DNA from 4 places in the Fictibacillus arsenicus genome. Region 3 is predicted to be linked to each of the others. Evidence: riboswitches for the same ligand, from Rfam matches in the RefSeq annotation. Region 3 holds a riboswitch; each other region holds the start of a gene.
The links. Region 3 has a riboswitch for S-adenosylmethionine ahead of metK (methionine adenosyltransferase). Riboswitches for the same ligand answer to the same signal wherever they lie in the genome.

Region 1 (8,277 bases), 2.0 Mb from region 3:
TTCGCAATATTGAGCAAGGCATCTGGAAAGATAGTGAGCTGGCGCATGGATTGCTGCTTGCACGATTGAAGGGATTGATCTAAATGAGTTGCCTAGGGTGCGATTTAGCAAATGCTAAAATGCCTGTACATACCGTATATGAAGATGAACTTGTTCGTTGTTTTCTGGACATTGATCCTTTTAATGAAGGGCATACATTAATATTACTGAAAAGACACGTAAGAGAACTTATTGAATTAACGCACCAAGAAACACTTGCCGTTATGAATGCAGCCAAACTGATCTCTGAAAAGTTAAACACTTGTTTAAAACCGGATGGGATTACAATTAACCAAAATGGGGGAAAATTTAGTGATCTGACTCACTTTCACATGCATGTTATTCCAAGGTATGAAAATGACGGGTTTACGTGGAGTGAATCAACGATTCAGGATGGTGCTCATAAGAGATTAGCTGAAACAGCGGATAAGCTACATGGAGTCTAATCTTTTTATCTGTTAGATAAAGTGTGCCACAATGGTGACTAAGGAGGGATTCGTTTATGGTTACGAGTGTTCATGATCGAGCGGTGCTGCATAACGGTGTTCAAATGCCTTGGGTTGGTTTAGGTGTTTATAAAGCAGAAGATGGTGATGAAGTCATCCAGTCCATTAAATGGGCACTTGATGCAGGGTATAGAAGCATCGACACAGCCAGTCTTTATAACAATGAAGCAGGAGTCGGGCAAGCTATCGCTGAGTCAGATGTACCGAGAGAAGACCTTTTTATCACGACAAAGGTCTGGAACTCAGATCAAGGGTTTGACGAAACACTAGCGGCTTTTGATGCCAGTTTAGAAAGGCTTGGACTGGAATATGTTGACCTTTACCTCATACACTGGCCTGTTCCTGGCAAGTATAAGGAAACATGGAAAGCTCTTGAGAAGATTTATAACGAGGGCCGAGCAAAGGCTATTGGTGTAAGTAACTTCAAGCAGCATCATCTTGAAGATCTAATAGCAGATGCAGAGATTAAGCCGATGGTGAACCAGGTGGAATATCATCCTCGTCTGACACAAGAAGATCTTTTAACATACTGCAAACAGCAGGGAATACAGCTTGAGGCTTGGCGTCCGTTGCTAAAAGGTGAAATTTTTGAGGAACCAACTTTAGTAGAAATTGCTGATAAGCACAATAAAACCGCTGCACAGATCATTTTAAGATGGGATCTCCAAAATGGAGTTGTAACGATTCCAAAATCGATAACGCAACACCGTATTGAAGAAAATATTGATATTTATGATTTTGAGCTGACGAATGAAGATATGACGCGGATCTCCGCCCTTAATCAGGACAAGCGGAACGGTGCTGATCCTGACGATCCAGAATTTTATAAGCAGTTTGAATAAATACAAATGCAGTCTTTCTCAAATGAGGGGCTGCTTTTTTATCCATAAAAATGAGGTGGATATATGAATTTTACTGCAGGAGATAAATTTATCTTTGAAGAGATCAAAGTCAAGGTAATAGAGGTGAAAGCAGATTCCGTTATATTTGAAGTTTCAGAAACCGGTTATGAAGGAGATGAAGGAGGCTTGATGGAAGTGCCAAACGCCTATTTAAAAGAGAAAAAAGATCAGATTAGACGATGCCCTTAGTTTTAAAAAAAGAATAACGGGAAAAATGATATACGTAGATGACAGAAAGGAAGTGCTAACATGTCAAAACGCGTATTGATTGTCGTAACAAACCACCAAAATATCGGAAATAACAAAACAGGTCTCTGGCTCGAAGAGTTTGCAGTCCCTTATAATGAATTTCGTGATAAAGGATATGACATTACAGTCAAAAGTATTAAAGGCGGCAGTATTCCTTTAGATCCCAACAGCTTAGAAGAAGTCGAACAAGATCAATATAAGGAGGCATTATCACTTCTGGAGGATACAGCTGAACTTAGTGCAGACGATGCAGTAAGTTATGATGCGATCTTCTTGCCTGGCGGTCATGGAACAGTCTTTGATTTCCCGAAAAGTGATGCGCTAAAAGAAGTGGTAAGCCAGATGGCGCAGACAAATAAGGTGATCGGCAGTGTTTGTCACGGACCTGCTGGACTTACAACAGCGACACTGAAAGATGGATCTTCTATTGTAAAAGGAAAGATCGTTACAGCCTTTACCGATGAAGAGGAAGAAGAAATGCAGCTTACGAAAGAAGTGCCATTCTTGCTCGAAACAAAACTTCGTGAGCTTGGTGCAGAATTTCAGAGAGCTGGTAAATGGGAAGATTTTGCCGTTACAGATGGAAATCTTGTTACCGGACAAAACCCGCAGTCCAGCAGAAGTGTAGCGCTTCGCATGATCGAAGTCCTTGATAAGAAGTAATATATAAATTTACAAAACGGCCGGCTTCTGCTGGTTGTTTTTTTAGTTATTCACCCATTAAAAAAATGTGAGTATTTTATTAAAGACATTTTAAAATGGGGGAATTCTTGTGGGGTACTATATTAGAGTTGAGGAGAACGTCAGGATTTATGTGGAAGATGTTAACCCTGGCGCTGAAAAAACAATTCTTTTTATTCATGGATGGCCTGCGAATCACAAGCTGTTTGAGTATCAGTTTAATCAGCTGCCATCGATGGGTTTTAGATGTATCGGCATTGACCTTAGAGGATTCGGCAAGTCCGATAAACCGTACTCGGGCTATTCATATGATCGATTGGCAGATGATATTTATGCAGTTGTTCAGACATTGAAATTACGGGATTTCACGCTTGTCGGGCACTCTGTTGGTGGGGCGATTTCAATCAGGTATATGGCAAGACATAATAGCTTTGGGGTTTCAAAACTTGCTTTGCTTGGTGCTGCAGCTCCTAGTTTTACGAAGCGCGCTGATTTCCCATTCGGTCATACCGTTGAAGAAGTTAACACTTTTATCTCTGATACGTATAAAGATCGGCCTAAAATGCTTCAAGGATTCGGTGATATTTTTTTCTTTAAATATGTAACGGCTCCTTTTTCCGACTGGTTCTTTCAGTTAGGTTTAGAAGCTGCAGGATATTCGACTGCAGCAGTCTTAGGCTCTTTGCGTGATGAATCGCTTTTTTCTGATCTAGGTAAAATTCAAGTCCCGACCCTTATTCTGCATGGTGTTCATGATCAGGTTTGTCCATATCCTTTAGCTTTGGCGATGCAGAAAGGAATACGAAATTCCAAACTTGTTCCGATAAATAACAGCGGTCATGGGCTGTTCTGGGAAGAGTGGGAAGAAGTTAACAGAGAAATTGTCCAGTTTATTGGATAAGGAGGAACGAGCAGTTCTATATAGAAAAAAGAGGAAAGTACAATTTAGGAGATAAAAGATGAAGATAGAGTTAAAAAAAGTAACTCGCGACAATTGGGAAGAAGCATTAGGACTGCGTGTAAAGGAAGAACAAAGCAAGTTTGCACCGATTCCTGCTGTATCACTAGCCAAAGTTATTAAGCCAGACGGACCTGATGTTGAGTATCTGCCCTTTGCCATCTATGCTGAAGATAAAATGGTTGGTTTTATTATGCATGCATATGAAAAAGAAACATCAGATATGTACTGGATTAACGGGTTTATCATTGATAAAAAATATCAAGGAATCGGCTATGGAAGGGCAGCTATTATTGAAATGATCGCTTGGATCAGAAAGTCATTTAATCAGTGCTGCGAGATCCGGATAACCGTATATCAGGATAATCATCATGCAAAAAAGCTATATGAGAGTTTAGGATTCATTAAGACCACTCTAATGTCTGGAGAGGAAGAAGTGTGGCGTTTGCCTTTGGAAAAAGCTATGCGTAAAAAGAGTACAAAATAACATGTAATTACTTGTAATACATCACGTGAAGGTGTTCATGATGATCGAGTGTTGCGAGCAGAATATCAGGCAGTATAGTATTCTGTTTTTGAATTTGATCTAACAGCCAAGCCTCATTTTTTCCTGTTTCCAAAAGTTCTTGTTGATTGATTTTTCCTTCTTTAATGACAACCTGAGGATAATCGAATGGCTTTGGCGGCAAGTTTATATCTTTTTGAATAACGGTTTGGTATTGCGGCTGTAAAAATGAAGTAATGGTGCCATTGGATTCAAACAAAGCGAGTGCGACTTCTTGAATATCTATTACCCTATGTTTTCGCAGTTCAGAAAATAAAACATCCATTGAAATTCGGGCTTTTTTTAAGTTCTTATATAAAATTTGTCCATTCTTTACTAACGGAATAGGTGCCGGATCTATTAATTTTCTTAGCGGGTGCCAATGAAGGCCAGTCATGGTTGTAGTCACATAAAGAATAACAAGAACGGACATTGTGATAAGAGAACCTTTAAGCCCAAGATGCTGGTCAGAAAGCGGATGGGCAATGATGTTTCCAAAGATGAGAGCCATAATGAAATCTAATAAACGAAGCTGTGAAAAAGATCGTTGTCCCATCAATTTTACAGCAAACAGCATAAAGAAAAAGGCAACGATTGCCCTTAGAATCCATTCGATCGCCAATAAATTCTCTTGAGCTTGATAAAAATCCAGCATACTAGCACCTCGTAAATTCTTGATGCATATAGTATGGTCGTAAAAAATGACTTTTTAACCAGAAATAAATTATAAAAATAGTTTGACTATTCGTGCAGGTATGCTACAATCAATTTTAAATTAAAACTTAATCGAATTTCTTCTTATCCAGAGAGGTGGAGGGACTGACCCTGTGAAGCCTCGGCAACCAGCACATTTGTGCACGGTGCCAATTTCAGGGAAGCTTAGGGAATAAGCTCCGAAGATGAGAAGCAAGTGGGTACTTTTTTCGATATTCGAACCCCTTCGCTCTTTTCTTGGAGTGAGGGGTTTTTATTATTTTAAGGAGGTGGACGGCATTAAAAAAGGAGTGAAAGTATGGCAGTACTTTCACCCCGGCTGCGATTATCATCCTTGAGGAGGACACAGTATCGCTTAAATATTTTATCATTTTAAGTGAAATGGCGTCCAATTCAGGGAAAAATCCTTGAGGAGGAAAATAAATGAGTGAGTTGAAATTTGCGTATTGGGTACCGAATGTAAGCGGAGGTTTGGTCGTATCTAAGCTGCCGCAGGAAACAGACTGGACATTTGAAGCGAATAAACGTTATGCACAAATCGCGGAGGAATCAGGATTTGACTTTGCACTTCTTCAGACGCGATTCTTTGCCAGCTATGGTGCAGAATATCAGCTGGAGGCGGCTACACTTGCAGCAGCACTGGCAAGTGTAACGAAAAAGATTAATCTTATTTCAGCCGTTCATCCTGGTCTATGGCATCCTGGTGTTTATGCGAAAATGATGGCTACACTGGATAATATCTCTGGTGGCCGTGCTGCGATTAACGTAGTAAGCGGCTGGTTTAAAGGCGAGTTTACAGGCTACGGGGAACCGTGGCTGGAGCATGACGAACGATATCGCCGTTCTGAAGAATTTATTAGAGTTATAAGAAGTCTTTGGACAGAAGAAGAGACAACTTTTAAAGGTGATTTTTACAGAATAAATGGCGCTCCTTTGAAGCCGAAACCTGTTCAAAAGCCAACCCCTCCAATCTTTCAAGGAGGAAACTCAAAAGCTGCTAAAGAAATGGCAGCGAGAGTTTCAGATTGGTATTTTATGAACGGCAACACGACTGAGGGTTTTAAGAATCAGATCGAAGAAGTAAAAGCATTAGCTAAGAAAGAAGGTCGTACTTTGAAGTATGCGGCCAATGGATTTGTCATTGTACGAGATACAGAAGAAGAGGCTGTTCAAGTACTGCGTGATATTGTATCGAACGCTGATGTTGAAGCCGTTGAAGGATTTGGAGAGGCTGTAAAAGAAGCGGGGCAATCTTCTAAGGAAAAAGAAGGTATGTGGGCAAATTCAACATTCGAAGATCTCGTCCAATACAATGATGGATTTAAGACAGGATTGATCGGGACGCCTGAACAAGTAGCTGACCGCATTATTGAGCTGAAACAACTTGGAGTGGACCTTGTTTTGACAGCCTTTTTACATTATGAAAAAGATTTGAAGGACTTTGGGGAGAAAGTGATACCGCTGGTGAAAGAAAAAGAAACCAGATTGAAGGAAGAAGGAGTGCTTGTTTAGATTTGATACGAATATTGAGAAAAAGTCGCCATTGGCGGCTTTTTTGTTTTGTATTGTATAGAATTTACGAGCGATTCTGGAATTTTACGAGTGATTCTAAAATTTTTACAAGCAATTCTCAGTTCACGGGTTAAAATCGTAGTTCTTCTTCAGTTTGTAAGACTTAAGACCCAGGCGCCACTACCAGCCTTAAAAATTTATGGAAAGAACTTAGGGAAAATTCATCATTGACGATGATAATCATTATCATTTAAGGTTATACATGTAATTAATAATGAGAATCATTTTCAGTAATCTAAATTCAATCAAAATCTCAAGGAGGAGCAAACATGAGCACCTTACAAATGGAAATGAACGAACTTTATCTGAAGCAGCAGGAAAAACGGGAATCAAACGCGAGATCCTACCCTAGACGCATACCGATTGCTATAGAAGAAGCTGAAGGAATCTATGTAAAAGATGCAGATGGAAGAAAATTCATAGATTGTCTGGCCGGGGCAGGGACGCTGGCACTTGGGCATAATCATCCGGTTGTGATCGATGCGATTGAAAAAGTGCTACATGACAAGCGTCCATTACATACACTGGATTTAACGACGCCAGTAAAAGAAGAATTCGTAAGTGAAGTGTTTGATAGTTTACCAGAAGAATTCGCGAAACGAGCAAAGATTCAATTTTGCGGACCAACTGGCGGAGATGCGATTGAAGCTGCGATCAAACTCGTAAAAACAGCGACGGGAAGAAGAAGCATTCTATCTTTCCAAGGTGGGTATCACGGAGCAACACATGGAACGATGGCTCTATCCGGTAACTTAGGGCCGAAACAAAATGTTCAAGGGCTAATGCCAGATGTTCACTTCATGCCTTACCCGTATGCATATCGCTGTCCATTTGGGATGGGTGGAGATGACACTCATAAGATCAGTGCCAAATATATCGAAAACCTTTTATATGATCCGGAAAGCGGAATCTTGCCTCCAGCAGCAATGATCTTGGAAGTCGTACAAGGTGAAGGCGGATCCATCCCTGCACCGGTTGAGTGGCTCCGTGAAATACGCAGAATCACGAAAGAGCGCAATATTCCGCTTATTATCGATGAGGTTCAAACAGGTATTGGCCGTACAGGCGAGCTGTTTGCCTTCCAGCATGCAGGCATCATTCCTGATGTTGTTGTTTTATCAAAAGCTATTGGCGGAAGTTTGCCATTATCCGTTGTGATCTATGACCGTGAACTGGATAAATGGGCACCAGGAGCACATATCGGAACGTTCCGTGGTAATCAGATGGCGATGGCCGCTGGTACAGCTACTCTCAAATACATCAAAGAAAACAACTTATCACAGCATGCGAAAGAGCTCGGTGAAAAGCTCATGCTGGAACTAACTATTCTTCAAAATGAAATTTCTGAGATCGGTGATGTCCGCGGACGTGGATTGATGGTTGGGGCAGAAATTGTGAATCCAAAAATCCCGTCGGGGCAAAAAGGAACATTTGCGGCAAATCCTGAACTAGCGAGCCGCATTCAAAAAGAATGCTTTAAAAGAGGCTTGATTTTGGAAGTCGGAGGCAGATATGGAAGTGTCATCAGATTCCTGCCGCCACTTATCATTACTGAAGAACAGCTGGATGATGTGATAGCGATATTTACAGATGCGGTAAGAGCCGCGCTCAAATAGGGGTGCAGAATGAACACAACTGATTTTGACCGTTTTTTTCTAAATAACAGTGAAGCAGGATTGCAAAGTTTTCAGCACATCCTGTTTGAATCACAGCATTTGCTGAGCCAATTTTATAAAAACAATACAGATGCCTTTAACGGAAAGCATCCACATGACATTGAAAAAGAAATTCTTGCCATGCCTATCGCTTCAAAAGATGGAGATGATCCTCTCATGGTCCTTGAAGAAGTGAAAGAAAAGATCGTTAAAAACAGCATACACGTATCACACCCGACAAGTATAGGGCATCTTCATTGTCCTCCGCTTATTCCAGCAGTTGCAGCTGAGCTGATCATCGGTGTACTAAATCAATCGATGGATTCTTGGGATCAAAGCTCAAGCGCCACGTACCTGGAAGAACGGCTGATCCAGTGGGTGAGCGAAAAACTGGGACTTCCGAATACGGCAGATGGCACATTTACAAGCGGAGGCACACAATCCAACTATATGGGAT
Region 2 (8,277 bases), 1.1 Mb from region 3:
AGAACGAATTAACAGATCAAGATATTCTAGAAGCAGATGGCATTATCATTGCCGCTGATAAAACTGTAGACAAAGAACGGTTTATCGGTAAAAAGGTATTGGTCACAGGTGTACAGGAGGGTATTCGTAAACCAGAGCAATTAATCAGGAAGTTGAAAAATGGTGATGTTCCTGTTTATAAAGCCGGCAGCAAAATAGACAACAATAAGAAAGAGAAGAAAGAGAATCCGATTTATCGCCATTTAATGAATGGTGTATCCTTTATGGTTCCTTTCATTGTAGTCGGTGGTCTGTTAATCGCGATTGCTTTAACGCTAGGGGGAGAAAAAACACCTGGAGGAATTGTGATTCCAGAGGACTCCTTTTGGAAAACGATAGAGCAGATTGGCGGTGCATCGTTTACTTTCATGGTTCCAATATTAGCAGGTTATATTGCCTACAGTATCGCTGATCGTCCTGGACTTGCTCCAGGTATCATTGGCGGGTTTATAGCGGCTAACGGAAGTTTTTACGGCAGTGAAGCGGGTGCTGGATTTCTTGGAGGAATAATCGCCGGTTTCCTGGCTGGTTATGTAGCGTTAGCTATCAAAAAAATAAATGTTCCAAAAGCGATTCAGCCAATTATGCCTATCATCATTATTCCGGTACTAGCATCATTAATTGTAGGATTAGCGTTTGTATTCCTAATTGGAGCTCCAGTTGCGGGTATATTTGAAGGCTTAACAGCGTGGCTGGCAGGTATGCAAGGGACGAGCTCATTGCTATTAGCACTAATCTTAGGTGCGATGATCTCGTTTGATATGGGGGGACCCGTAAATAAAGTTGCGTTCTTATTCGGATCAGCCATGATTGGTGAAGGAAACTATGAAATTATGGGTCCCATTGCAGTTGCAATCTGTATACCTCCTATTGGAATGGGTGTAGCTACATTATTGAACAAAAGAAAATTCCGGGCTGCAGAACGGGAAGCAGGAAAAGCAGCATTTACAATGGGGCTCTTCGGAATTACTGAAGGGGCTATTCCATTTGCAGCACAAGATCCTTTGCGTGTAATACCAAGTATTATGGCAGGATCTATGACAGGATCCGTTATTGCAATGCTTGGAAATGTCGGAGACCGGGTAGCACATGGCGGACCTATCGTTGCAGTGCTTGGAGCGGTAGATAATGTGCTAATGTTCTTTGTGGCTGTTATTGCTGGAGTATTTGTAACGGCCATTTTAGTTAACTTCTTAAAAAAAGATATAGAGACTGAAAATCAGTTAACTGTTGAAGAAACCAAAAATGTTCCACATGAAACAATTCAAAAAGAAACTTCAATCAATAAGCTGACAGATATTATGGATCTTGATCTAATTGATCTGGATTTAGAGGGTTCTACGAGGAATGAAGTCATTGAAGAGATGATAAACAAACTTGATTATTCAGGAACACTTTCATCAAAAGGAGAATTTAAACAAGCTATTGTAAGCCGTGAGAAAGAGAGTACAACAGGGATCGGTATGAATATAGCTATTCCTCATGGAAAATCAGAATCAGTTAAAACTCCAAGGGTTGTGTTTGGACTAAAACGTGATGGAGTAGACTGGAATAGTCTTGATGGATCTGCAGCTAAATTAATTTTTATGATAGCCGTTCCTAAACATAATGAAGGAAACGAACATTTAAAAATTCTTCAGATGCTTTCTCGTAAGCTGATGGATGAAAACTATCGAGAACAATTATTAGCCGTTCAGACAAAAGAGGAAGCTTATAAGCTTTTAGAAAATATTAATTAGTAAAAGAAGGTGATAAAAGGTCACCTTCTTTTTCTATTCATTACTTAGGCATTTTATAGGTGTTCTTATCTATCTTGTAATAAACGAATATATTGTATCCATTTTAACGTATGATGGCCGTAATCTCATTTCACAAAAATCTGCTTATTTTGACATGAATCTGTCAGTCGACACAGATTTCTATTCATTTATTTATATATGTTCCTCCTGAGAAAGTACTGCATCTGCTAATGAGTAGACGATTGCATCATCTGTCGGAGGATTATGAAGTCCTGCACGCACATCACGAAAATGCCTTTGCAGCGGGTTGGAAGCAGAAAGACTTCTAGCCCCGACGATCTTCATCGCTAAATCAACTACTTTGTTCGCACTGTTCGTCGCAATATGCTTAACAGCAGCAAGCTCTGAAGCCATATTTATTCGCTGCTCTGGCTGATCGACCCATTTCCTTGCAACAGCATATAACACCTGGCGTGCATTAAAAAGTTCCAGTTCAATCTTTCCAATTTTCCTTCTCACTTCCGGGACTTCTATTATTGGACCTGGCAGGGTGCTCGGACTGTATTCTGAAGCGAATTTTATCGCATAATTCTTTGCAGCGGCGGCAATCCCAATATAAACGGCAGGTACTTGAAGATACCATCCTCTTGTTGTGGCTGAACGGCCATCTTCTACAAATAAGAGGTCTTCTTCATCAACAAGTACATCTTCTAGTACAAGGTCATCACTTTTAGTACCTCTCATAGATATACTGTCCCAGGTTTCTTTTACAGAAACACCCTCTCGTTTATGATCAACTAAAATAAAACCCTTTTTACCGGTGTGATTAAGATCTGCTGTAATAATGGAATAATCGAGAGCTTCAGCCATAGAAGTAAATGCTTTAATTCCGTTCAAACGCCAGCCGTTTTCTTCTTTTTTGGCAATTGTGCCTGGGGTTCCGCCTCTTGAAGGACTTCCAGTAGCTCGCTCTGTCTGAGCCAAATTAAAGAGTAACCTTTCCTGAACAATTAATGAGCTGACCTTTTCAAAAGCTGAACCTTGCCAATGCCTGTTTTCAGCCGCTTCAAGCATTACACCTAAGTGCCATCCCAAAGATAGAGCAGTAGGGGCATCGCCTTGAGCTAAAATTTCTTGGACTTGTAAATATTCAAGAAGGTTGAGGCCTTGGCCGCCAAACTCTTTTGGTATCGTCAGAGATAGGAAGTTCATTTTTTTTAGATCCGCAAAATTTTCATAAGGGAATATCCCTTCTGAATCAATCACATCGGCTCTTCTGCTGAAAACTTCTTTTAGCTCTTCTGCTTGTTTTAAGATTTCTTTTACGTTTGTTTGTATCTTATCTTGTTCTGTTTCCACATAAGTTCTTGACATGAAATTTTCCTCCTGCAATTATTTTTCAGAGGACATAAAAAAATCCTCCTTTCAAAATGACGAAAGAGGACGTTGTTAAAGAACTCTTTCTCATCTCTCAGACATAGCATGTCTGCTGGAATTAGCACCTTTCTTATCTAGTAAAGATAAGCGGTTGCTGCAGGATCATAGGACCAGTTCCTCCCCTGACTCGTGATAAGAATAATAGATTATAAATTTTAATTGTCATCACTATAAGATACTAGGTAGTATATTGTCAATGAAAAACTGAAAACTTAAAATTTTTATATTATTTTGGGAAAGTGCGTTGACAGGCTATTTTTATTCCTGTATATTCTGTTGATAAATTGAATACTATCGATTTCTTATCGAGAGAGGTGGAGGGACTGGCCCTTTGAAGCCTCGGCAACAACTATTTTAGAACTGTGCCAATTCCAGCAAGCTTACAAGCTTGATAGATAAGGAGAGATCAAATGCGTTTTTTCCATTTCACGTATTTTATTAACCTCTTCTTATTCATGAAGAGGTTTTTATTTTTTCTCTTGGGAGCGGTACAAAAAATTCAAACGTTACGGAGGAAATCATTTTGAGTAAAGAAATTTTGTTAAACGCATTTGAGATGACAAGTGCCATGCATAACTCTCATGGACTTTGGAAGCACCCGGAAAATAAACGGCATAAGGGTTATAAAGACTTAGATTATTGGATTGATTATGCCAAGCTGCTGGAGAAAGGGAAGTTTGATGCCATATTTTTTGCAGATGTTCTAGGTGTCTATGACGTTTATCAAAAGAGTAAAGCCCCTTCAATCAGGGATGGACTGCAGGTTCCGTTAAATGATCCCGCTTTGCTTATCTCAGCGATGGCTAGTGTAACTGAAAATTTATCGTTTGCAATTACGGTTAGTACCACATATGAACAGCCTTTTGGAAATGCACGCCGTTTTTCTACACTCGATCATTTAACGAAAGGAAGGATTGCCTGGAATGTCGTTACTTCCTATCTTCCTAATGCAGCCAGAAATTTTGGCCTGGAGGATATGATTAAACACGATGAGCGTTATAACATTGCTGATGAGTATCTAGAAGTGTCTTATAAACTTTGGGAAAACAGCTGGGAAGATGGTGCGGTTGTTGAAGATATCGGGACGGACACTCTAGTCGATCCTGAAAAAGTACATGAGATTAACCACGAAGGACAGTATTTTAAAGTGGAGGGACCTCATTTAAGCGAGCCATCCCTCCAAAGAACACCTGTTATTTATCAGGCAGGCACCTCAGAAAGAGGGCGTGATTTTGCGGCAAAACATGCTGAGTGTATTTTTGTGGGAGGTCCAACAGCAAAAAGAATTCGCTTCTATGCAGATGATATTAGAGAGCGAGCGAAAAAACATGGACGGAACCCTGAAGATATAAAAATCTTTTCTTTCCTAAATGTTGTAGTTGGAGAAACGACAGAGGAAGCAGAGCAGAAGTTTGAGGAATATTCAAAGGTTTGGAGCTCTGATGCTGCAAAAGCACAGTATGGTGCAAGCGGATATGATATTGCTGAATACGAAGAACTTGATCCTGGCCTTCCATTTGAATATACAAAGTCTACGGAAGGCGGTCATTACAAAGCTGCCACACTTACAAAGGATGCACCAAAAAAACTTACTGTAGGAGAAGTGCTTAACCGGTTTGAGTCACCTGACAGGGGAAGCTATATTGTTGGCAGTCCAGAACAAGTAGCAGACGGGATTCAAGCTCAGTTTGAGGAGTCTGGTGTTGATGGATTTAACTTAAATCACCTTGTAACTCCGGGTGATCTGGAAGCTTTTGTGGAAATGGTCGTACCGGTACTTCAAGAAAGAGGACTGTATAAAAAAGAGTACAGCAAAGGAACGTTGAGGGAAAAATTATTTCCGCATGGAGAGAGCTTATTGCCAAGTGACCATCCAGCAGCAAAGTATCGAAGAGTTCTAGCGGAAACTAACCAATAGAAAAGGAGTGGAGATAAGAATGAAAAAAATAACTCGTTTAATCATAGGGCTCACAGCCATCATAGCTTTAGCTGGATGTGGAGCTTCAGGAGAAGGGGAAAAGAAGGATATCACACTCGGAGCTACCGTTCCATATAGCGATATGCTTGAAAAAGGCGTTAAGCCATATTTAGAGAAAAAGGGATACAAAGTCGAGGTTAAGGAATTCAATGACTATGTACAGCCGAATATATCACTTAAAAGCGGTTCGCTGGATGCAAATCTGTTTCAGCATAAGGTGTATATGGACGCTTTTTCAAAAGAAAATAATATGAAATTATCAAGTGTAGTGACGGTTCCAACAGCACCTATCGGCATATACTCCAACAAATTTAAATCGCTCGAAGAAATCAAGCCTGGGAGCACGGTCGCACTAGCAAATGACCCAACAAATCTAGCTCGCGGTTTAACGGTTTTAAGAGATAACGGATTAATTGAGATTGACGGTAAAGCAAATCCGCTGCGAGTATCAGAAAAAGACGTCATAAAAAATCCGAAGAAGCTTAAATTTCAGCCAGTAGAGGCGGCTCAAACTCCCCGAACATTGGAATCTGTTGATTTAGCCGCGGTCAATGGAAACTTTGCGATCTCATCAGGTTTAAACTTAGAGGACGCCATTGTAAAGGACAAGCTTCCAGAAGATATCATTAATCGAATCGTTGTTTTAGAAGAAGATAAGAATTCAAAGTTGGCTAAAGATCTTAAAGCAGCTGTTGAATCTGAAGAATTTAAAAAAGTGATCAATAGTGAGTTTGAACAATTCCATAAACCTGAATGGATGAATAAGAAAACTGCTTCAAAATAATTTTCTCTTTTTATTCTTTGTTGGTATTAGAAGTGGTTGATTTCCGCGAGGGGTAAGGTGAGCTAGCTTCTGAGCCTGTGGATTCTCACCTGTCACGCTGCTCCCGCAGGAGTCTCGCACCTTGCGCTCCAATCAACTTGTAAAACAGACAAGCTGGCTTAACATAACGAGCCAGCTTTAAATATTAAACAGCACATAAAAAAAGCAGACCCAACGATTAACATGGATCTGCTAATTTATAAAATTACATGGTTAACCCTGTGACGGTGGTATACTTAGTTTTATTACATAAAGAGAACGAGTATTATTTTACTGATTTGAACCTGTAAGATTTTTTTGGATGACGATACTTGAGCCGTTGTTTAAAAACTTTCCTCATCTACATTGCCATAAACCACTTGAATGCCCTGTTTCAATAGATGGTTTTCGAAGACTGGAAGAAAAGAGTCGGCGATCCCTTTTCCTAGCTGCTTTGTATCCAGCACCCCATAATCTACAAAAATCATATTACCTAATCTAAAGCGGTAACTAACAAAGCCTGCGATCCTATCGAGAGAACATAAAACCTCTCTCTTTTCTATTTTATTTTACGCAAGCTTGTCTAAATGGTTTGGAAAAACACTGAATTTTTTTTAATGGGCTGCGTACAATTTCTATTACTTGCCGATAGGAATTATAGTTTATAATTTAGAAACAGGTTTATGGAGAAAGGGAAAGAGGAAATTCGATGATTTTTAACAAAGAGCAGCGAAAGCATATCTTTAAAGTACTGGAATACATAGATGAACATTTAGAAGATTCACTCACTCTTGAAAGGCTGTCGGCGATCTCAACATACTCTCCTTTTCATTTTCAAAGAATGTTTAAAAGTATTGTTGGTGAAACTCCATCTGCTTATGTGAAACGGAATCGTTTGGAGAATGCGGCACATCTTTTAATATATGAACCTCATATTCCTGTCACCCAAGTTGCATTAATGTGCGGTTTCTCTTCTTTGTCGTATTTTACATATTCCTTTCAGTCTTATTTTAAAACGAACCCAAAGAAATGGAGAGAAGGCGCCTATTTAGAACGTTTTCCCCGTGAGTATGAGGATGATAGCAAGAATTCTAAACAAGTAAGCAAAATGACGAAAGTGATCAAAGAGAATACCCGCTATAATAAATTCAAATGGCTGGACTTAGCTAAGGTTGAAACACGTGTTTTGCCAAAATGTAAAACAGTAAAAAATCAAATAATAGGTTCTTATACGAAAGGGATTCCTGCAGCGTGGGAAGAGGTCTTTCGCTGGTGTGATTCAAGGGAACTTCTTGATGAAGGTGCAATATTCCTAGGGATTCCAAGAAATAATCCATATATAACTCCACCTGAAAAGAGCAGGTATGATTGTCATATTGCGATCCCTGAAGGATGTGGAGTAGAAAGTGAAGAGGATACTTTTATTTTTTATGGCGGAAAACACGTTGTTTATGAGTTTGAAGAACCTGTAGATTACAGTAGAAGAAGCATGTTAATTGAATGTTATTCTGAATTGTACAGCTATTGGCTCCCTAAAAGCGGTTATAAATATTTAAGTAACCCGGTTGAACTTATAAGCATAGTCCCAAATAAGAACTCTTTAACACTTGAGTGCAAAATAAAAGCTATTGCCCTAGCCATTGAACCAAAATAAAAAGGGGACAGTTTTATGTTATTAGAATTAAATGAATTAAACAGAATCGCCATTTTATTAGGTGGTCTTTTGTATATGGTCTATGGGGGCATCTACTATTCCATTCTGCTAGGAAAGAAAAAAGAAGCTGGAAGCCAGGGCTCTTTCAAATATATTTTTTCTGTCCTTACTGCTTTTATCAGTTCATTTTTAATATCCATTTTAATCAATGCTGCTGGGATTGAAAATTTTATAGCAGGTACAGCGATAGGATTTATGATCGGCTTGCTTATCTCATTGGTTTATATTAAAAACTCACTGTTTGGATTGTTAACAAAAAAATCTTGCATCATAGCAATAGGGGATCACTTCGTTATTTTCACCCTGCTTGGTATGCTCCATGGGTTCATGAACTAAATGATTATGCTGGGAAGCCTTTGAGTAAGGTTTCTTTTTTTTTGACTATTTTCTAAAGATGTTCGCTGACAGTTGAGAGGAACGGAAGAGGCGAGATTCTTTTTTTAAATACAATTATCATAAAAAACCACTGGCATAATGGTTTTCCATTACACCAGTGGCTTAAATTACAAACGATTAACGAATACCTTTCATGAACTCCTGAATCTTTGGAGAAATCACGAAAAGAATC
Region 3 (8,277 bases):
TCCGATCACAGAGGTTATCTAAATAATCACTGATCGTTTGGTAAGCTACTACAAATTCTATGGCTTTTTTTCGATGCTGTCCGGCGAGAAGAGTAAGGATGGCGCCGCCTTCACAGTGAAACATCTTATTCGAAATGCTGCTTAAAGCCTGCTGCCTCAATTCAGGATCAGGTATTTTCTCTGCTTGATCACGCCAATCTTGTAGCAGCTGGCTGACAGTTGGAAAAACTTTCGTGTAAACGGAATACATCAATCCCCATGGGTGAACCGGAACTTTGTTCATATAGATGCTCCTTTTGATTATTCTTTCTTTACCTTTTTCCTTTATTGGCTTCACTATGCAGATATAAAAATCTTTTTACGTATTCAAAGACATTTTCCCGCTCAGGTTCGTTTAAAACTTCGTGATACAGTGAAGGAAATTCTTTATACCATTTCTCTTCTAGATAAATGCCATTAAACCAGCGTTTTACGGCATCCTTATCTACAATTAAATCGTCACCCGCCTGAAGCAGCAGTAATGGGATGTTTGGAAAGGATTTATAATGTTCGAATGCATGCTTAATTGAAGCCGTCAGTTCCCGATACCACCTTACTGAAACTTTTTTAACGATTAATTTATCCTCTTTATCCCTTACTCTTATCTCTTCATTTCTTGTTGCACTGCCTTCTGGCAAGTTTGTTGCAAGCCTTACACCAGGTGCGAATTTGTTCAATAACCGTGAAAGGGCTTCTTTTCCTTTTGAAGGATAATGAACTAACCCAAGACAAGGTGAAGATAAAACAACAGCCTGAACATCCAAGTTCCTCTCCATTAACGTACGTATAACAGCGAGTCCGCCCATACTGTGACCTAATATATACACTGGCAATCCAAGTTTTTTACCCTCTAGAAACCAGTTCTCAATTGTAAAGATGTACTCATCAAATGTATCGATGTGTCCTCTTCTTCTCGTTGTTGTGCCTTGACCTGGGAGATCTCCAGAAACACAGTGAAAACCGGACTCATTCAATTGCTTTATAACCCAGTCGTACCTTCCATGATGTTCGTTTGCACCATGTACGACTACAATCGTACCTTTAGCTTCCCCATCTGTCGTCCAAGTCCACATATATTCCACCCTCTTCCCTATTCATATAGGTATACGATTTGCTAAACTATACTTAATTAATGGCTCATTTCTAAAAGATTGTTGCAGTGCTTCTGAACATTTTTTGTTGAGTACGCTTCTTTGACTAGTTGGTTGGAGCGCAAGATGCGAGACTCCTGCGGGATCAGTGGGACAGGTGAGACTCCTAAAGGCGCAAAGCGCGAGGAGGCTCACCGCCCGCCACGCGGAAAGCGAGCATCCTGGAGCGGAAGTCAACAACTTCTAATAGCCACAATGTTTACGAAAACAGCCTAATTAATAAAAATACAGGATGTGTATACAATGATTTATCCTTATGGAGACAAGAAACCTAAAATTTCTGAAACTGCGTTTATTGCAGACTATGTGACAATTACAGGTGATGTTCAGATTGGAGAGTACTCTTCTATTTGGTTCAACACATCAATTCGGGGGGATGTTTCCCCCACAAAAATCGGCAATTATGTAAATGTACAAGATAATTCTGTACTTCATCAAAGTCCGAATCGCACACTACAATTAAAAGACGGGGTAACAGTTGGTCATAGCGTTATTCTGCATAGCTGTACTATTGAGGAAAACGCATTAATCGGCATGGGTTCATTGGTGCTTGACGGAGCACATATCGGTAAAGGTGCCTTTATAGGTGCAGGAAGTCTTGTACCTCCCGGAAAGGTTATACCGCCAAATACTCTTGCTTTCGGAAGACCGGCAAAAGTAATACGTGAATTGACAGAAGAAGATATTAAAGATATGGATCGTATACGTCGGGAATATTATGAAAAAGGACAATACTATAAGACACTTCAGACTAAACGTTAAATTCGATTAAGTTTCCATCAGGATCACTCACAAATACCTGATGCCAATCGGTTTTATTGTTTGGTTTATTTACATATTTAACACCGTGTGCGTCAAGAGTCTGGATTAGTTTATCCATATCTTCAACCCTAATCGCAAAATGACCGTCTCTGCTGTCAATTTCGGTCGTGTTTCTTCTGGCTTTTCCTTTATTGTGAACAATTAAATGAAGCTGTGTATCGCCAATATCATACCAAACGCCCGGAAAATCAAATTGAGGGCGTTTTTTATTTTGTTTAAAACCTAAGATACCTTCGTAAAAATATAATGATTCCTTCAAGTTTGTAACCAGTAGTGAAACATGATGTATTCCTTTGTACATGTGCTCTACACCTCATCTTCAAATCATGATTTGCCCATTATTTTATCACAATTAATCAAAAATAGAGATTTATTAGTGCTTAAACACCACCCTTAATGAATATCTTTATAAAAGTAAACTTTATGAAGGGATGGTTTTAGATGAATAGAAACACACCTGTAAAATCCTATACTCCTTATCATAGTCCTTTCGATCCTTGTCCGCCTATTGGCAAAAAGTATTATTCCACTCCTCCAAATTTATATATGGGTTTTCAGCCATATGATCTTCCGCAGTTTCCGCCAAAAGAAGCATTGCGAAAAGGTACACTTTGGCCTGCCTTTTACGATTATTATGAAAATCCGTATGAAAAAAGGGGGTAACTGCGATGCAGCAGACATTGCCAGAAGAATTTTATCAATGGATGGAAGAGCTCCAAGCTGTTGATTTTGTACTCGTGGAGCTTACTCTATATTTAGACACTCATCCACAAGATCAAAATGCCGTTCACCAGTTCAACCAATATGCGCAACAAAGAAAAAAAATAAAAAGAGCGATAGAGTCAAAATACGGACCGCTTCAGCAATATGGAAACAGTTATTCCGGAATGCCCTGGAATTGGAGCAGCGGTCCTTGGCCCTGGCAGCTTTAAAAAGGTTAAGGGAGGTTCACGTAAATGTGGGTTTATGAGAAAAAACTGCAATACCCGGTAAAAGTAACATCATGTAATCCAAGACTAGCAAAATATTTAATCGAACAGTACGGCGGATCTGATGGTGAACTTGCTGCTGCACTTCGATACTTAAATCAGCGGTATACAATTCCTGATAAAGTAATCGGTCTATTAACGGATATCGGTACAGAAGAGTTTGCACATCTAGAAATGATCGCAACAATGATCTACAAGCTGACGAAAGATGCAACACCTGATCAAATAAAAGCAGCAGGAATAGAAGATCATTACGTTAACCATGATAGTGCTTTGTTTTATCATAATGCAGCAGGTGTACCTTTTACTGCAAGTTACATAGCAGCAAAAGGGGACCCGATCGCTGACCTTTATGAAGATATAGCTGCAGAGGAAAAGGCCCGGGCTACCTATCAATGGATTATAAACATGTCAGATGACCCCGACTTGAATGATTCTCTTCGTTTCTTAAGAGAAAGAGAGATTATCCACTCCCAGCGTTTCCGGGAAGCTGTTGAAATATTAAAAGAAGAACGAGACCGGAAAATATTTTTCTGATTTTTACCGTCCAGCGTTTTTGGACGGTTTTTTTTATAAATATTTACACTGCCTTCATTTCTCCATAACAATTTTATTTTATGATGAACATATCAAGCTATAAAATAAAGAGGGGATATTAATGGCAAAAGTTATTAATTGGCTTTACGAAAAAGAATGCACATTTTTCCGGCTTATTAATGGACGAATGCACAGAAGTTCCATGGATCGTTTCTTTCATGTGTGGACTCATCTTGGCGGCGCAACTGCTACGATCTCAACAGCTGTTCTTCTTTTATTGCTCCTCCCTGCACATTTAAAATCATGGGGAGCTGTCTGTATGGTTTCACTCATCATCAGTCACATCCCAGTTATGATTTCGAAAAAAATATATCCTCGGAAGCGTCCATACTTGAGCCTTCCCGATACGAATATCGGAGACAATCCGTTGAAAGATCATTCTTTCCCTTCTGGTCACACAACAGCCATTTTTTCTATTGTGACACCTCTTATCCTATTAAACCCGTTTTTGGGCGTGTTTCTGCTTTTCGCAGCTCTCTTGGTAGCTATTTCACGGATGTATCTCGGGCTTCATTACCCTACTGATGTTCTTGCCGGGATTGTTCTCGGCATAAGTTCAAGCTTTGTTTCATTGTTCTTAGTAAAGCTTTTTTCCTAGCTAGCCTAATTTTATGTTGGAATTCCCCGTAAAGACCTGAAACATTATGAAATGGAAAAATCGTTAACTCGTGAACGAGGGAGCTCGAGTGACTGCATTCGATCCGCTCGTTAGAGATTTTCCCGTAGAAGGTGTGCAAATTGCCCATACTTTTGAATCAGCCATTACTGATTCGGAAATTACAGTTATCGTTACTGAATGGGATGATTTTATACAACTTTTGCAAGCAGAAAATATCAGAAGAATGAAGCAGCCTGTTATTTTTGATGGGAGAAACATGTTTACTCTTGAAGAGGTCAGAAATGCTGCTGAACAGCATCCTTTGCATTATGAGTCAATTGGAAGACCACAAGTTAGCAGTTTAGGTGTTAAAAATAAGCTATTTGTATAAAAAGATGCCTGCCATTGAAAAATGGCAGGCTTTTTCATGTTTAAGCTATATCGGGGGAAGATTTAGCGGCAGTTTAGGGTAAATAAAGTCCCTTTTCCCAATACCCCTTTAGGTATAGGAAACGATAATTCCATGGTTAATCACTTTTTTCCCACGTTAAATGGAATAATCCCACGTTATTTTTAAAATAACCACAAGTCGACACATCTCGTCAAACTTCGCAGCTCAAAGACCCAAAAACAAAAACAGACTCCCTTTTAACAAGAGTCTGTTTTATCACATTAAATATTTGCTTGGTTCTTAAGCTCTTCTGCTTTGTCAGTTTTCTCCCATGGAAGATCCACATCTGTACGGCCAAAGTGACCATATGCAGCAGTTTGCTTGTAGATCGGACGGCGAAGATCAAGCATCTTGATGATTCCAGCCGGACGAAGATCGAAATTGTTGCGAACTAATTCTACAAGAACTTCTTCTGATACTTTACCCGTTTCAAAAGTGTTTACAGCAATTGATACAGGCTGAGCCACACCGATCGCGTATGCAAGCTGAACTTCAACTTTATCTGCAAGACCTGAAGCTACGATGTTTTTCGCAACATAACGAGCAGCGTACGCAGCTGAACGGTCAACTTTTGTAGCATCCTTACCAGAGAATGCTCCGCCACCGTGACGTGCATAACCGCCGTAAGTATCAACGATGATCTTACGTCCAGTTAGACCAGCATCACCTTGTGGTCCGCCGATAACGAAACGGCCTGTAGGGTTAATGAAGTATTTTGTGTTCTCATCAATTAACTCAGCAGGAACAACTGGCTTGATCACTTTTTCTTTAATGTCTTTCTGAATTTCTTCAAGTGTGTTCTCTGGGTGGTGCTGGGTAGAAATAACGATTGTATCAATACGTACTGGCTTGTCGTTCTCATCATATTCAACTGTTACTTGAGTTTTTCCATCTGGACGCAAGTAAGGAATTTCTTCAGACTTACGTACTTCAGTAAGACGGCGAGATAATTTATGAGCTAATGAGATTGGAAGAGGCATAAGCTCTTCTGTTTCATTACAAGCAAAACCGAACATTAGACCTTGATCACCTGCACCGATCGCTTCGATCTCAGCATCTGTCATAGAGCCTTCTCTTGCTTCTAGCGCTTGGTCTACACCCATCGCGATATCAGCAGATTGCTCATCGATAGAAGTCAGTACTGCACAAGTTTCAGAATCGAAACCGTATTTTGCACGGTCATATCCTATTTCTTTAATTGTTTCACGTACAACTTTTGGGATATCTACATAAGTAGAAGTTGTGATCTCACCAGCAACAAGTACAAGACCTGTTGTAACAGATGTTTCACATGCTACACGTGCATTAGCATCACTAGCTAAAATTTCATCTAGAATTGCATCTGATATCTGGTCACAAATCTTATCCGGATGACCTTCTGTTACCGACTCAGATGTAAATAAACGACGACTAACTTTTTTGGACAAATTAATATCCTCCCTTAATTGCTTTCAGTATGATACGGTACTTTATTCTTATCTATTTTGTATTGTTTATGTTCTTAACTTGAAAAAGGCATAAAAAAAGCCCTTCCCTGTTTCACATATCATTCACGAGGGAAAAGGTTTAAAATAAAAATGCCTTCATCCTCTTATTGTCCAAGGTTATTTTCACCTTGCAGGTTAGCACCTTTTCATTTTAAGCAGATTATAAACTCCGCTTTCATGTCGGTTGCTGGGTTTCATAGGGCCTGTCCCTCCACCTACTCAGAATAAGAGTAGCCGTTCTCGAAATATAATAGCGCAATGACTTTATGATGTCAATAGAAATCCCTTTAATATCAATAAGAAGAAGCTGAATTTCGCACTTTTTTGATATCGCTTTCAATATGATGGAGATTCCTGGTGTATTTAAGCCTTTTTTTCTGGATTAAGAACTTTTCTGATGCGCTTTCATAAAATAGTATACATTATTTAAATTAATGTGTTATACTAATTTTCGAATATATCACTCTAGGATAAAGGATGGTACTGTCTGATATGAATACTTTGGAATTTACGACAACCTTAAATGAACTTGTGACCCGTGAAACAACTCACCAGAACTTGCCTGTTCCGGTTTTAGTAGAGAAATCATTAACAAGAAAAGAAGGCATTCTTACTTCTACAGGTGCACTTCGAGCAACCACGGGGAAATACACAGGCCGGTCCCCTGAGGATAAATTTATTGTTGAAGATGCATCCGTAAAAAAATCCATTGACTGGGGCAAAGTAAACAAACCATTTTCACCTGAAAACTTTGATAAATTATATAAAAAAGTACTTCAATACTTAGGCACTAAAGAAGAGTTATTCTTATTTAAGGGGTTCGCAGGGGCAGATCAAGAGTACCGTCTTCCTATTCAAGTTATTAACGAATATGCATGGCACAATTTATTTGCACATCAAATGTTTGTGCGTCCAAATGAAACAGAACTTGCTTCACATGAATCTCAATTTACAGTAGTTTCAGCTCCTGGATTCCAAGTAAATCCTGCTGATGATGGAACAAACTCTGAAACGTTTATTATTATTTCTTTTGAAAAACGAATCGTATTAATCGGCGGTACAGAATACGCTGGTGAGATTAAAAAATCAGTATTCTCTGTTATGAATTACTTGCTTCCTGAAAAAGGGATCCTTTCTATGCACTGTTCAGCCAACGTTGGAAACGAAGGTGATGTAGCTCTTTTCTTCGGCTTGTCCGGAACAGGGAAAACAACACTTTCTGCTGATCCTAACCGACGCTTAATCGGAGACGATGAGCACGGATGGGCTAACACTGGAGTATTTAACGTCGAAGGCGGATGCTATGCAAAGACAATCGATCTTTCCAAAGAAAAAGAGCCGCAGATTTGGAATGCCATTCGTTTTGGAAGTGTATTAGAGAATGTAATGATCGATGATGATTCTCGTATTGCGGATTATAAGGATTCCACATTAACTGAAAATACAAGAGCGGCATATCCTGTTGATGCCATTCCAAACATCATTCAGCCAAGTGTGGCAGGTCATCCAAATACAATTATCTTTTTAACAGCTGATGCTTTTGGAGTATTGCCTCCAATCAGTAAATTAACAAAAGAACAAGCGATGTACCATTTCTTATCTGGATATACAAGCAAGCTTGCTGGAACTGAAAGAGGAGTTACCTCACCGCAAGCAACTTTCTCAACATGTTTTGGTGCTCCATTCCTTCCGTTGCCTGCAACTGTTTATGCAGAAATGCTAGGCAAGAAAATCGATCAGCATAATGTTCAAGTATTCCTTGTTAACACAGGCTGGTCTGGCGGTGAATATGGTGTCGGAAGCCGTATGAATTTATCTTACACTCGTGCTATGGTTCAAGCGGCACTTGAGGGTGAACTGACATCTGTTGAAACTGTTGTAGATCCTGTATTCGGACTTCACATTCCAACACATTGCCCTGGTGTCCCTGACCAAGTTCTTCAGCCAAAGAAAACATGGGATAACCCTGAACAGTATGATATAAAAGCAAAAGAACTTGCTGCTAAATTTAATGCTAACTTTGAAAAATTCAAATCCGTTTCTTCTGAAATCACGCAAGCAGGACCACTCGCTTAATCATCTTAAATCAACCCTCCCTTATCCAGCGGGAGGGTTTTTGGTATTTATTAGAAAAAACAGTTGT
Region 4 (8,277 bases), 1.3 Mb from region 3:
GCTCATTGATGGAGGAATGGTTAAAGCGTTATAAAAAAGGAAAGAAGCAGCGGTGGCTGCTTCTTTTTTGTTCGTTAGAGGAGTATACGAGATGGTGAAAATTGTTGAGGATTGTAAACTCGTGGATAAATAGCCAAAACTTTTTGATTGGGGGTAAAAACTCGTGGATAAACAGGCAAAACTTTTGGATTGGACCCAATTTCTTGTGGATTTAAATTCTCAGTTATCGCCTAATACCCCTTCTGGTATGGACTGAAAACTGTTTGGGCACCCAAAACTGAACCATATCAAAAGCTTTCAACCTTAAAAAAGCAAAAGAGCTGACCCCTCAGAGTCAGCTCTCCATATTAATTAAACAGAAAGTACGTTTTTTATGCGCTCAATCGCCCAATCTAAGTCTTCTTCAGAGATGATCAGCGGCGGTGCAAAGCGGATTACGTTTTCATGTGTTTCCTTACATAATAAGCCTTGTTCTTTTAATTTTTCACAATAAGAACGAGCAGGTTCGTTCAGCTCAACTCCTATAAATAATCCTTTTCCGCGAACTTCTTTGATCGCTGGATTATCAATCTTCTTCAACTCACCCAAGAAGTACTCACCAAGCTTCAGCGAACGCTCAACCAAGTTCTCCTCAACTAGTACTTCAAGAGAAGCTACAGAAACTGCGCAAGAAAGCGGGTTTCCTCCAAATGTTGATCCGTGAGATCCAGGATTGAATACACCAAGGATTTCGCGGTTAGCTGCCACACAAGAAATCGGCATAACGCCTCCGCCTAGTGCTTTTCCTAGGATGTACATGTCTGGCTCAATTTCTTCCCAGTCACAAGCGAACATTTTACCAGAACGGCCAAGTCCTGATTGGATTTCATCTGCTACAAAAAGAACATTCTCAGATTTACACACTTCTAGAGCTTCCTTTAAGAAGCCTTCACGCGGGATAACGATTCCAGCTTCACCTTGAATCGGTTCTAAGATGAATGCTGCAGTGTTTGGAGTAATAGCAGCCTTCAATGCTTCCAAATCGCCGTAAGGAATTACTTTGATTCCAGGAAGCATAGGGCCGAATCCGCGCTGATAATCTGGATCAGAGCTCATGGATACGGCTGTCATCGTACGTCCATGGAAGTTTCCTTCGCAAACGATGATTTCTGCTTGGTTATCAGCAACACCTTTCACATCATATGCCCAGCGGCGTACAGCTTTGATTGCTGTTTCAACAGCTTCAGCACCAGTGTTCATAGGAAGTACCATGTCTTTTTTCGTCAGGCTAGAAACTTTTTCATAAAAATCGCCTAGCTGATCGTTGTGGAACGCACGTGAAGTCAGTGTTACTCTGTCTGCTTGATCTTTAAGCGCCTGGATGATTTTAGGGTGGCGGTGTCCTTGGTTTACCGCGGAGTATGCACTAAGCATATCCATGTAACGGTTTCCTTCAGGATCTGTTACCCATACACCTTCAGCTTTTGAAATGACGATCGGCAGCGGATGATAGTTTTGTGCACCATACTGCTCCGTTTTAGAAATAACAGTTTCCGTATTCTTTGTCTGTGTCTGTTTCATAGGAAACACCTCTATTCTGCAAGATTTCTCACAGTGCTATTATACCAATGAAAGTGCTTTCTTTACAGGGGCAACTCATATGGTTGTCTTGTTTGCTCGACTTCGTGGTATATTAATATGGAGAATTATACATAGGAGGATATATTTATGATTCATGCACATGTTACATCTTGGTTTCTGGCTCTCATTTTGTTTTTTGTAACGTATATGCTATACAAAAAAAATGCCGGAAAAAAATCTAAAATTTTTCATATGATCCTGCGAGTTTTGTATTTAGCCATACTTGCAACAGGTGGGCACATGCTTGCTGGCTACCTTACAGACCCTGGAATTGTAAATAATGGTCCTATTATTATTAAAGGTGTTCTAGGGCTAGTTATGATCGGATTGATGGAAATCATCCTTGTTCAAAGAAAACGCGGTGAAGGCCGTTTAATGAACTGGGTGTTTTTCTGGGTATCACTTGTTTTAGTATTATTCTATGGTTATATCGTGCTTGGATAAATGATAGAGAGAAATCGTCTGATTTTAAATCAGGCGATTTTTTATATGGTAAAAATAACCACCAATAGTCCTGTTAAGATATTGAACTGTGCACCGATATTAATAGTGGCATTATGCCCAAAGCCATATGATTGTTCTTTTAGCAGATGAGGTGTAATCATGAGAACCTTCAATTATCTAAATAAAAATGACAATAAAATAAAATTAAAAATGCCGGAGCAATCACAAGAAATAGATGACCTCTTAGCGATGTCACACTTAGTTCAAGCAAGTGCGAAAGAGATGGAACAGCTTAATAATACTCTTCTCGAGTCTGAACAGCGGTACAAATCACTATTCGAACACAACCCAGATATGATCTATTCTATGGATATGAACGGATATATTACGAGTGTGAATCCAGCACTTGTACAAACGTTAGGATTTTCTGAATCAGATATGCTCCAGGCTCATGCGTTAAATTTCGTATGTAAGAAAGATCATAAGCGTGTTGTTGAACATTTTCGTCTTGCCATTCATGAAAAACCCCAAACTTTTGTAACGAGTATCATGAAAAAAGACGGCAGTGAAATCGTATGCAGCATTACGAACATACCGATCGTAGTGAACAAGGCAGTAGTTGGTGTATACGGAATAAGCAAAAACATAACGTGGCAGAAAAATGCAGAAAAGAAGATTGAAAGACTTGCTTTTCATGACTCACTGACAGGCTTGCCGAACCGAAGTCAATTCGAGAAAAGACTTCGTGAGTTAGTGGAAGAGAACCATCATACAAAAAAGAAACTAGCTGTCATGTTTATAGATATTGACCATTTTAAAATCATAAATGAGAGTCTAGGTCACCATATCGGCGATGTAGTATTAAAGCATGTTAGCAAGCAGCTGAGACAGACGATTAAAGGGGACGACCTTTTATGCCGCTTTGCTGGAGATGTGTTCACGCTTATCCTGCCAATGCTTGATAAGTCAGGGGAAGTCATAGATACGGCAAACAGAATTACAGAAGCGTTAAAAATGCCGATCTATTTAGATGGACAGGAATATACAGTCAGCGCATCGATCGGAATCAGCATCTACCCAGACGATAGTATGGAAGCAGATGTACTGATCAAAAATGCTGACATTGCTCTTCATAAGGCAAAAGAAAAAGGACGCGGCAAGCGTGAGTTTTTCAAAGGTGAAATGAACGCATTTACACTTGAGCGCCTTAAGCTCGAAGGCTATTTAAGAAAGGCGATTCAAAAAGGAGAGCTTCAGCCTTACTTTCAGCCGCAGCTATGCATGAAGACGGAAAGAATCACTGGATTTGAAGCCCTTCTACGCTGGAACCACCCGGAACTTGGCCTTGTCTCACCGATGCAGTTTGTTCCTCTTGCAGAAGAAATTGGACTGATAGATGACATTGGAAGATTTGTTCTCTTTGAATCTTGTAAACAGCTAAGACACTGGCACGATGAAGGTGCACACCATCTTTCTATATCTGTAAATGTTTCAGGAAGGCAGTTTCAGAGATTGTCCTTCGTATATGAAGTAAAAGAGGCGCTGCAAGCGTCAGGTATACCCGCTGAGTGTCTGCATTTGGAGTTAACCGAAAGCACGATGATTCATAATGTGCAATACAGTATAAGCATTATGCAGGAATTAAGAGAACTAGGTGTTAAACTATCGATCGATGATTTTGGCACAGGCTATAGTTCACTTAGCTATTTAAAAGATTTTCCTGTTGATTCGCTTAAAATCGATCAAAGCTTTATCCGTCACTTGAGTGATGACTTTTTCAATACGAGTGATGCCGCCATCATTAAGGCTATTATTATGATGTGTGAAGGTTTGTCGTTAACTACAGTGGCAGAAGGTGTTGAAACATACGAACAGATGAAGCTTCTTCGTGAATATGGCTGCCACACCGCACAAGGATATATCATCAGTAAACCAATGCCTGCTAATGAAGCCCAACTTTTTTTAGATGAATTTTATACAATAAAAAACAGCACATCCTGACCAAAGGGTGTGCTGTTTTTTGTATTAGCTGTTTTCCTTCTTAAGCACAGATAGAGAATCTTTGTAATTACCGCTTACAATACCTTTTTCTGTAATGATAGCTGATATATACTCAGCGGGTGTTACATCAAAAGCAGGATTGAACACTTTAATGCCTTCAGGTGCAATACGGATACCGTTTAAATGAGTGACTTCTTCTTCAGGACGTTCCTCGATCGGAATATCTTCACCGCTTGCAGTTCTTAAATCTAAAGTAGATAAAGGGCAAGCGACATAAAAGGGAATGCCCAGTGCTTTTGCTTGGAGAGCTAATCCGAACGTTCCGATTTTGTTCGCGGTATCTCCATTCGCCGCAACACGGTCACAGCCTACGATAACAGCTTTTATATTTTTTGTTTTAAGGGTATGTGCTGCCATATTGTCTGTAATGAGCGTTACATCAATATCATTTGCCTGAAGCTCCCAAGCTGTTAAACGAGCCCCTTGGAGAACAGGCCGTGTTTCGTTTGCGTAAACGGAGAGATTCAATCCTCTTTCTTTTGCAAGGTGAAAAGGAGCCAGCGCTGTGCCGTATTTACTTGTTGCGATCGCACCAGCATTACAGATAGTCATTACTGCATCGCCATCCTGTAAAAGTGAAAGAGCATATTCACCAATCTTGCGGCATGTGTTTTCATCTTCTGTCTGAATGTTGATCGCTTCTTGCTCAATCTTTTCTTTAGCATCTTCTACAGAAACGGCTTTTTGCGCAGCGCGAACTACCCGGTCCAGTGCCCAAAATAAGTTAACAGCTGTCGGCCGGGAAGATGCAAGATAATTTCGCTGAACTTGCAGCTTTGATAAAAAGGATTCAAGTTGATTATCTTTCTCGCTGTTGCTCCAAAGCACAAGGCCAAAAGCGGCTGCGATGCCGATTGCAGGTGCACCCCGAACCTTTAGTTTTGATATGGCATCCCACACATGCTCGATACTCGTTACATTCAAGTATACAGTGTGATGTGGAAGCTGCTGCTGGTCTAAGATAAGAAGATGGTCCCTGCGATATCGAACAGAAGGGACCCATTTTTCAGCTACGGTCATTCTTTATGCACCTCTAATCCAGTTAGTTAATTGAGTGATACTCGTAAATTTTCTTTGGTTTTTTATGAGATAGCTTCCTAGCTCAAGCGCTTTTTTCTTATAAAAAAGTTCAATATCTTTTTGTTCAATGGAATCAAGGTCAACAACATGTGCAAGACCGATCGTTCTTCGTATCACTTCACAGCCGGCAAAACCGATTGCTTCCTGAAAAGTGTGCTGAAGGAAATTTTCAAGAACGCCTTCTGTTTTTACAAAAGGATCTGATGATTTTTCGCGCCATAGTTCTGTAAAAGTATTCGTGTATGTCTCCCATGTTTTCTCGATCGTTTGCAGCAGGAAAGACTGTACAGATTCACGATGGAACGGTTCTTTTGTATGTGCGTTCTGTGAAAGATGATTCAATGTCAGATTCGCAAAAAAGTGTGCAAGATCAAAACCAGCTGGACCGTAGAAAGCAAATTCCGGATCAATCACTTTTGTCGAGTCTTCTTTTACAAAAATACTTCCTGTATGAAGGTCGCCATGCAGCAAAATTTCAGCTCTAGTTAAAAAAGAAAATCGGAGTTGAGCGACTTCACGAAGCAATTCTTGATCTGACCAAATTTTTTCTACACTACTTTTTAGTTCAGCAGGAAACTCGTTTGTGTCATGGTCAAAAAATGGATCTGTAAATACTAAGTCCTCTGTAATCTTGCAAAGTTCAGGGTTGGAAAAACGCTTTACCTTTTCTTTTTTATCGAAAGGGTGGAGATAAAAATCACTGGAATAAAAAGCTGTGTTTGCTGCGAATGTTCCGATATCTTTTGCTAGAAGAGGATAGGTATTTCCTTCGATCAAACCTTTGCGCAATATGACATGGTCTGAAAGATCTTCCATCACTGTTACGGCTAAGTGTGAATCGGAGTAATAAACTTTTGGTACGAGATGCGGAACGGACTCCGCTTCTTGCAATAAAGCATCACTTTCGATTCTGGCTCTGTCTAAAGTAAGCGGCCAGCTTTCTCCGACTACTTTTGCATAAGGAAGAGCCTGCTTCACGATCAGTGCTTTTTGGGAATCAGAATCTTGTACACGGAAAACAAGATTTAAGTTGCCATCACCAATCTCTTGAACAACTAGATTATTTAGAGATGCTGAGTTAAAGAAGTTCAAAGGCTTAATTACATCAAGTACAGTCAGTTCGTTTAATGGTTCATATGCTGGTTTTACTTTTACGGTCATTTTTTGTTCCCCCCGGAATGTTTTAGAAAAATAAAAGAGCCTCTTTTCATATTAGAAAAGAGGCCCGGAAAGACAGTTGTCCCGCGCCTCTTATCTTAGCAAAACGAGTAGTTTTGCTGGAATTAGCACCGTGCCATACGCTGATTTTAATAAAAAAATCCAGCGGCTCCCCATATCTTGCGGGCGCCCCATTTCACAATGGTATTACGGTCGGTTGCTGGGTTTCATCGGGCCATTCCCTCCACCTGCTCTTGATAAGAGACCAATTATTCAGTTCGTTAAAAGCGAAATAATATTCGCGCAATTCATAATCGTTATACTACAATGTTTGGAAACGATTTGTCAAACTTTTTTTGTGACTATTCTTTTGGGTTATGAAAGTTGTTTTCGTAAACAAAGTAGTCATAGAAAGGGTTGATTTCCTCTCCAGGTGCTCGATTTCCGTGGGGTGTGCGGTGAGCCCCCTAGGCTAAATAAGCCTGCCGGGGTCTCACCTGTCCCACTAATCCCGCAGGAGTCTCGCACCTTACGTTCCAATCAACTAGTCGACGAAGTGTACTCCAAGAAAATATTCAAAAGCAACAGTCTTTAGCGTTGATTTATGCTCCAGATTTCCCGGACGGGTAAGGAGAGCAAGCTAAATGCGGTGTTAGTAAAGATCTATACGGCGGTCATTAAAAACAGGAACCTTCGCCCGTACTTCATCAACCAATTCAGGAGATATGTCAGCAGTAAGAATTTCTTCTTCAGAAACGGAGGCTTCTGCGACAATATCGCCCCAAGGATCGATGATCATAGACTGGCCAGCGAATGTATTGTTCGGATCGCTTCCAACACGATTGCATGCTACAACATAGCATTGATTTTCAATAGCACGTGCAATCAAAAGAGCGCGCCAGTGAGTCTGCCGCTGAATCGGCCATTGAGCAGGAACGAATAAAACTTTTGCCCCTTTTATAAAAGGCATGCGTATCCATTCAGGAAAACGGATATCATAGCAGATTGCAGCTGAAGACAATATGCCATCAACTGTGAAAATACCGCTTTCTTTGCCAGGAGCGATATATTTTTCTTCTTCCATAAGCGTAATAAGGTGTGCCTTGGAATACGTTCCGATATGCGAACCATTTCTGTCAAAGCTCAGCATCGTATTATAAACGTCATTACCTTTACGGAATGCAACAGATCCGCCAATGAGGTTAATTCCAAACTCTTTTGCAAGGGAACTGAGCCATTTTTTTGCTTTTTCACCATTTTCATCACTGATCTCGTCTAGGCGCGTCAGATCATACCCTGTATCCCAAAGTTCAGGAAGTACTATGGAGTCAGGCTTATAAAGCCGAACTGCCTCACGGATTTTTTTCTCGATATGCTCCATATTTTTTTCAGGATTTCCAAATTGGACATCCACTTGTATACATACTATTTTCATAAAAAAACACTCCTATCTGGCATAGAAATACCAAAAAAAGTCTTTACAGAATTTCCTTAAGCGTATAACATAACTGATTAGAATTTCAAGAACATTCAAATTAGACTGGAAGTGATCGTTTGAAACGTTTTGAACAGGCAGAGGTCATGGCTAAACTGCCAGAGCAATTTTTCGCTAAACTTGTAAAAAAAGTATCACATTATGTGGAGCAAGGCTATGATGTTATTAATCTTGGACAAGGGAACCCGGACCAGCCCACGCCAAATCATATTGTAGAAGCGTTAAAAGAAGGGGCAGACAATCCTGCATATCACAAATACTCGCCGTTTCGCGGACATTCTTTTTTAAAGCAGGCTGCAGCCGATTTTTATAAAAGAGAATACGGAGTTACGCTGGATCCGGAAAAAGAAGTAGCAGTATTGTTCGGAGGTAAAACGGGTTTAGTAGAGTTATCTCAATGCTATTTAAATTCTGGAGAT

Region 1: another riboswitch for S-adenosylmethionine. It lies ahead of sfnG (dimethylsulfone monooxygenase SfnG); the one in region 3 lies ahead of metK (methionine adenosyltransferase).
Region 2: another riboswitch for S-adenosylmethionine. It lies ahead of ABE41_RS20090 (LLM class flavin-dependent oxidoreductase); the one in region 3 lies ahead of metK (methionine adenosyltransferase).
Region 4: another riboswitch for S-adenosylmethionine. It lies ahead of mtnK (S-methyl-5-thioribose kinase); the one in region 3 lies ahead of metK (methionine adenosyltransferase).

Annotation. Positions count from the first base shown of each region.
Region 1 covers NZ_CP016761.1:884,698-892,974, forward strand. The annotation lists gene ABE41_RS04700 (NUDIX hydrolase) at 1-83, shown strand, start outside; gene ABE41_RS04705 (HIT family protein) at 84-485, shown strand; gene ABE41_RS04710 (aldo/keto reductase) at 542-1,387, shown strand; gene ABE41_RS04715 (hypothetical protein) at 1,451-1,636, shown strand; gene ABE41_RS04720 (type 1 glutamine amidotransferase domain-containing protein) at 1,697-2,359, shown strand; gene ABE41_RS04725 (alpha/beta fold hydrolase) at 2,469-3,278, shown strand; gene ABE41_RS04730 (GNAT family N-acetyltransferase) at 3,337-3,822, shown strand; gene ABE41_RS04735 (DUF421 domain-containing protein) at 3,830-4,531, opposite strand; SAM riboswitch class I at 4,675-4,785, shown strand; gene sfnG (dimethylsulfone monooxygenase SfnG) at 5,017-6,105, shown strand; gene ABE41_RS04745 (aspartate aminotransferase family protein) at 6,435-7,781, shown strand; gene ABE41_RS04750 (pyridoxal phosphate-dependent decarboxylase family protein) at 7,791-8,277, shown strand, end outside.
Region 2 covers NZ_CP016761.1:3,978,856-3,987,132, reverse strand. The annotation lists gene ABE41_RS20100 (PTS fructose transporter subunit IIABC) at 1-1,778, shown strand, start outside; gene ABE41_RS20095 (acyl-CoA dehydrogenase family protein) at 1,971-3,152, opposite strand; SAM riboswitch class I at 3,240-3,354, opposite strand; SAM riboswitch class I at 3,515-3,617, shown strand; gene ABE41_RS20090 (LLM class flavin-dependent oxidoreductase) at 3,739-5,133, shown strand; gene ABE41_RS20085 (MetQ/NlpA family ABC transporter substrate-binding protein) at 5,153-5,977, shown strand; gene ABE41_RS21180 (hypothetical protein) at 6,340-6,483, opposite strand; gene ABE41_RS20080 (AraC family transcriptional regulator) at 6,705-7,649, shown strand; gene ABE41_RS20075 (DUF1761 domain-containing protein) at 7,665-8,045, shown strand; gene ABE41_RS20070 (peptide MFS transporter) at 8,223-8,277, opposite strand, start outside.
Region 3 covers NZ_CP016761.1:2,888,698-2,896,974, forward strand. The annotation lists gene ABE41_RS14820 (tetraprenyl-beta-curcumene synthase family protein) at 1-283, opposite strand, end outside; gene ABE41_RS14825 (alpha/beta hydrolase) at 312-1,112, opposite strand; gene ABE41_RS14830 (gamma carbonic anhydrase) at 1,434-1,952, shown strand; gene ABE41_RS14835 (VOC family protein) at 1,942-2,313, opposite strand; gene ABE41_RS14840 (spore coat associated protein CotJA) at 2,454-2,675, shown strand; gene ABE41_RS14845 (spore coat protein CotJB) at 2,681-2,944, shown strand; gene ABE41_RS14850 (manganese catalase family protein) at 2,969-3,538, shown strand; gene ABE41_RS14855 (phosphatase PAP2 family protein) at 3,660-4,196, shown strand; gene ABE41_RS14860 (UDP binding domain-containing protein) at 4,267-4,587, shown strand; gene metK (methionine adenosyltransferase) at 4,869-6,074, opposite strand; SAM riboswitch class I at 6,236-6,365, opposite strand; gene pckA (phosphoenolpyruvate carboxykinase (ATP)) at 6,627-8,210, shown strand.
Region 4 covers NZ_CP016761.1:1,568,420-1,576,696, forward strand. The annotation lists gene ABE41_RS08250 (SDR family oxidoreductase) at 1-34, shown strand, start outside; gene ABE41_RS08255 (ornithine--oxo-acid transaminase) at 352-1,560, opposite strand; gene ABE41_RS08260 (YisL family protein) at 1,708-2,064, shown strand; gene ABE41_RS08265 (bifunctional diguanylate cyclase/phosphodiesterase) at 2,224-4,065, shown strand; gene mtnA (S-methyl-5-thioribose-1-phosphate isomerase) at 4,090-5,145, opposite strand; gene mtnK (S-methyl-5-thioribose kinase) at 5,149-6,366, opposite strand; SAM riboswitch class I at 6,454-6,627, opposite strand; gene ABE41_RS08280 (carbon-nitrogen family hydrolase) at 7,016-7,798, opposite strand; gene ABE41_RS08285 (pyridoxal phosphate-dependent aminotransferase) at 7,918-8,277, shown strand, end outside.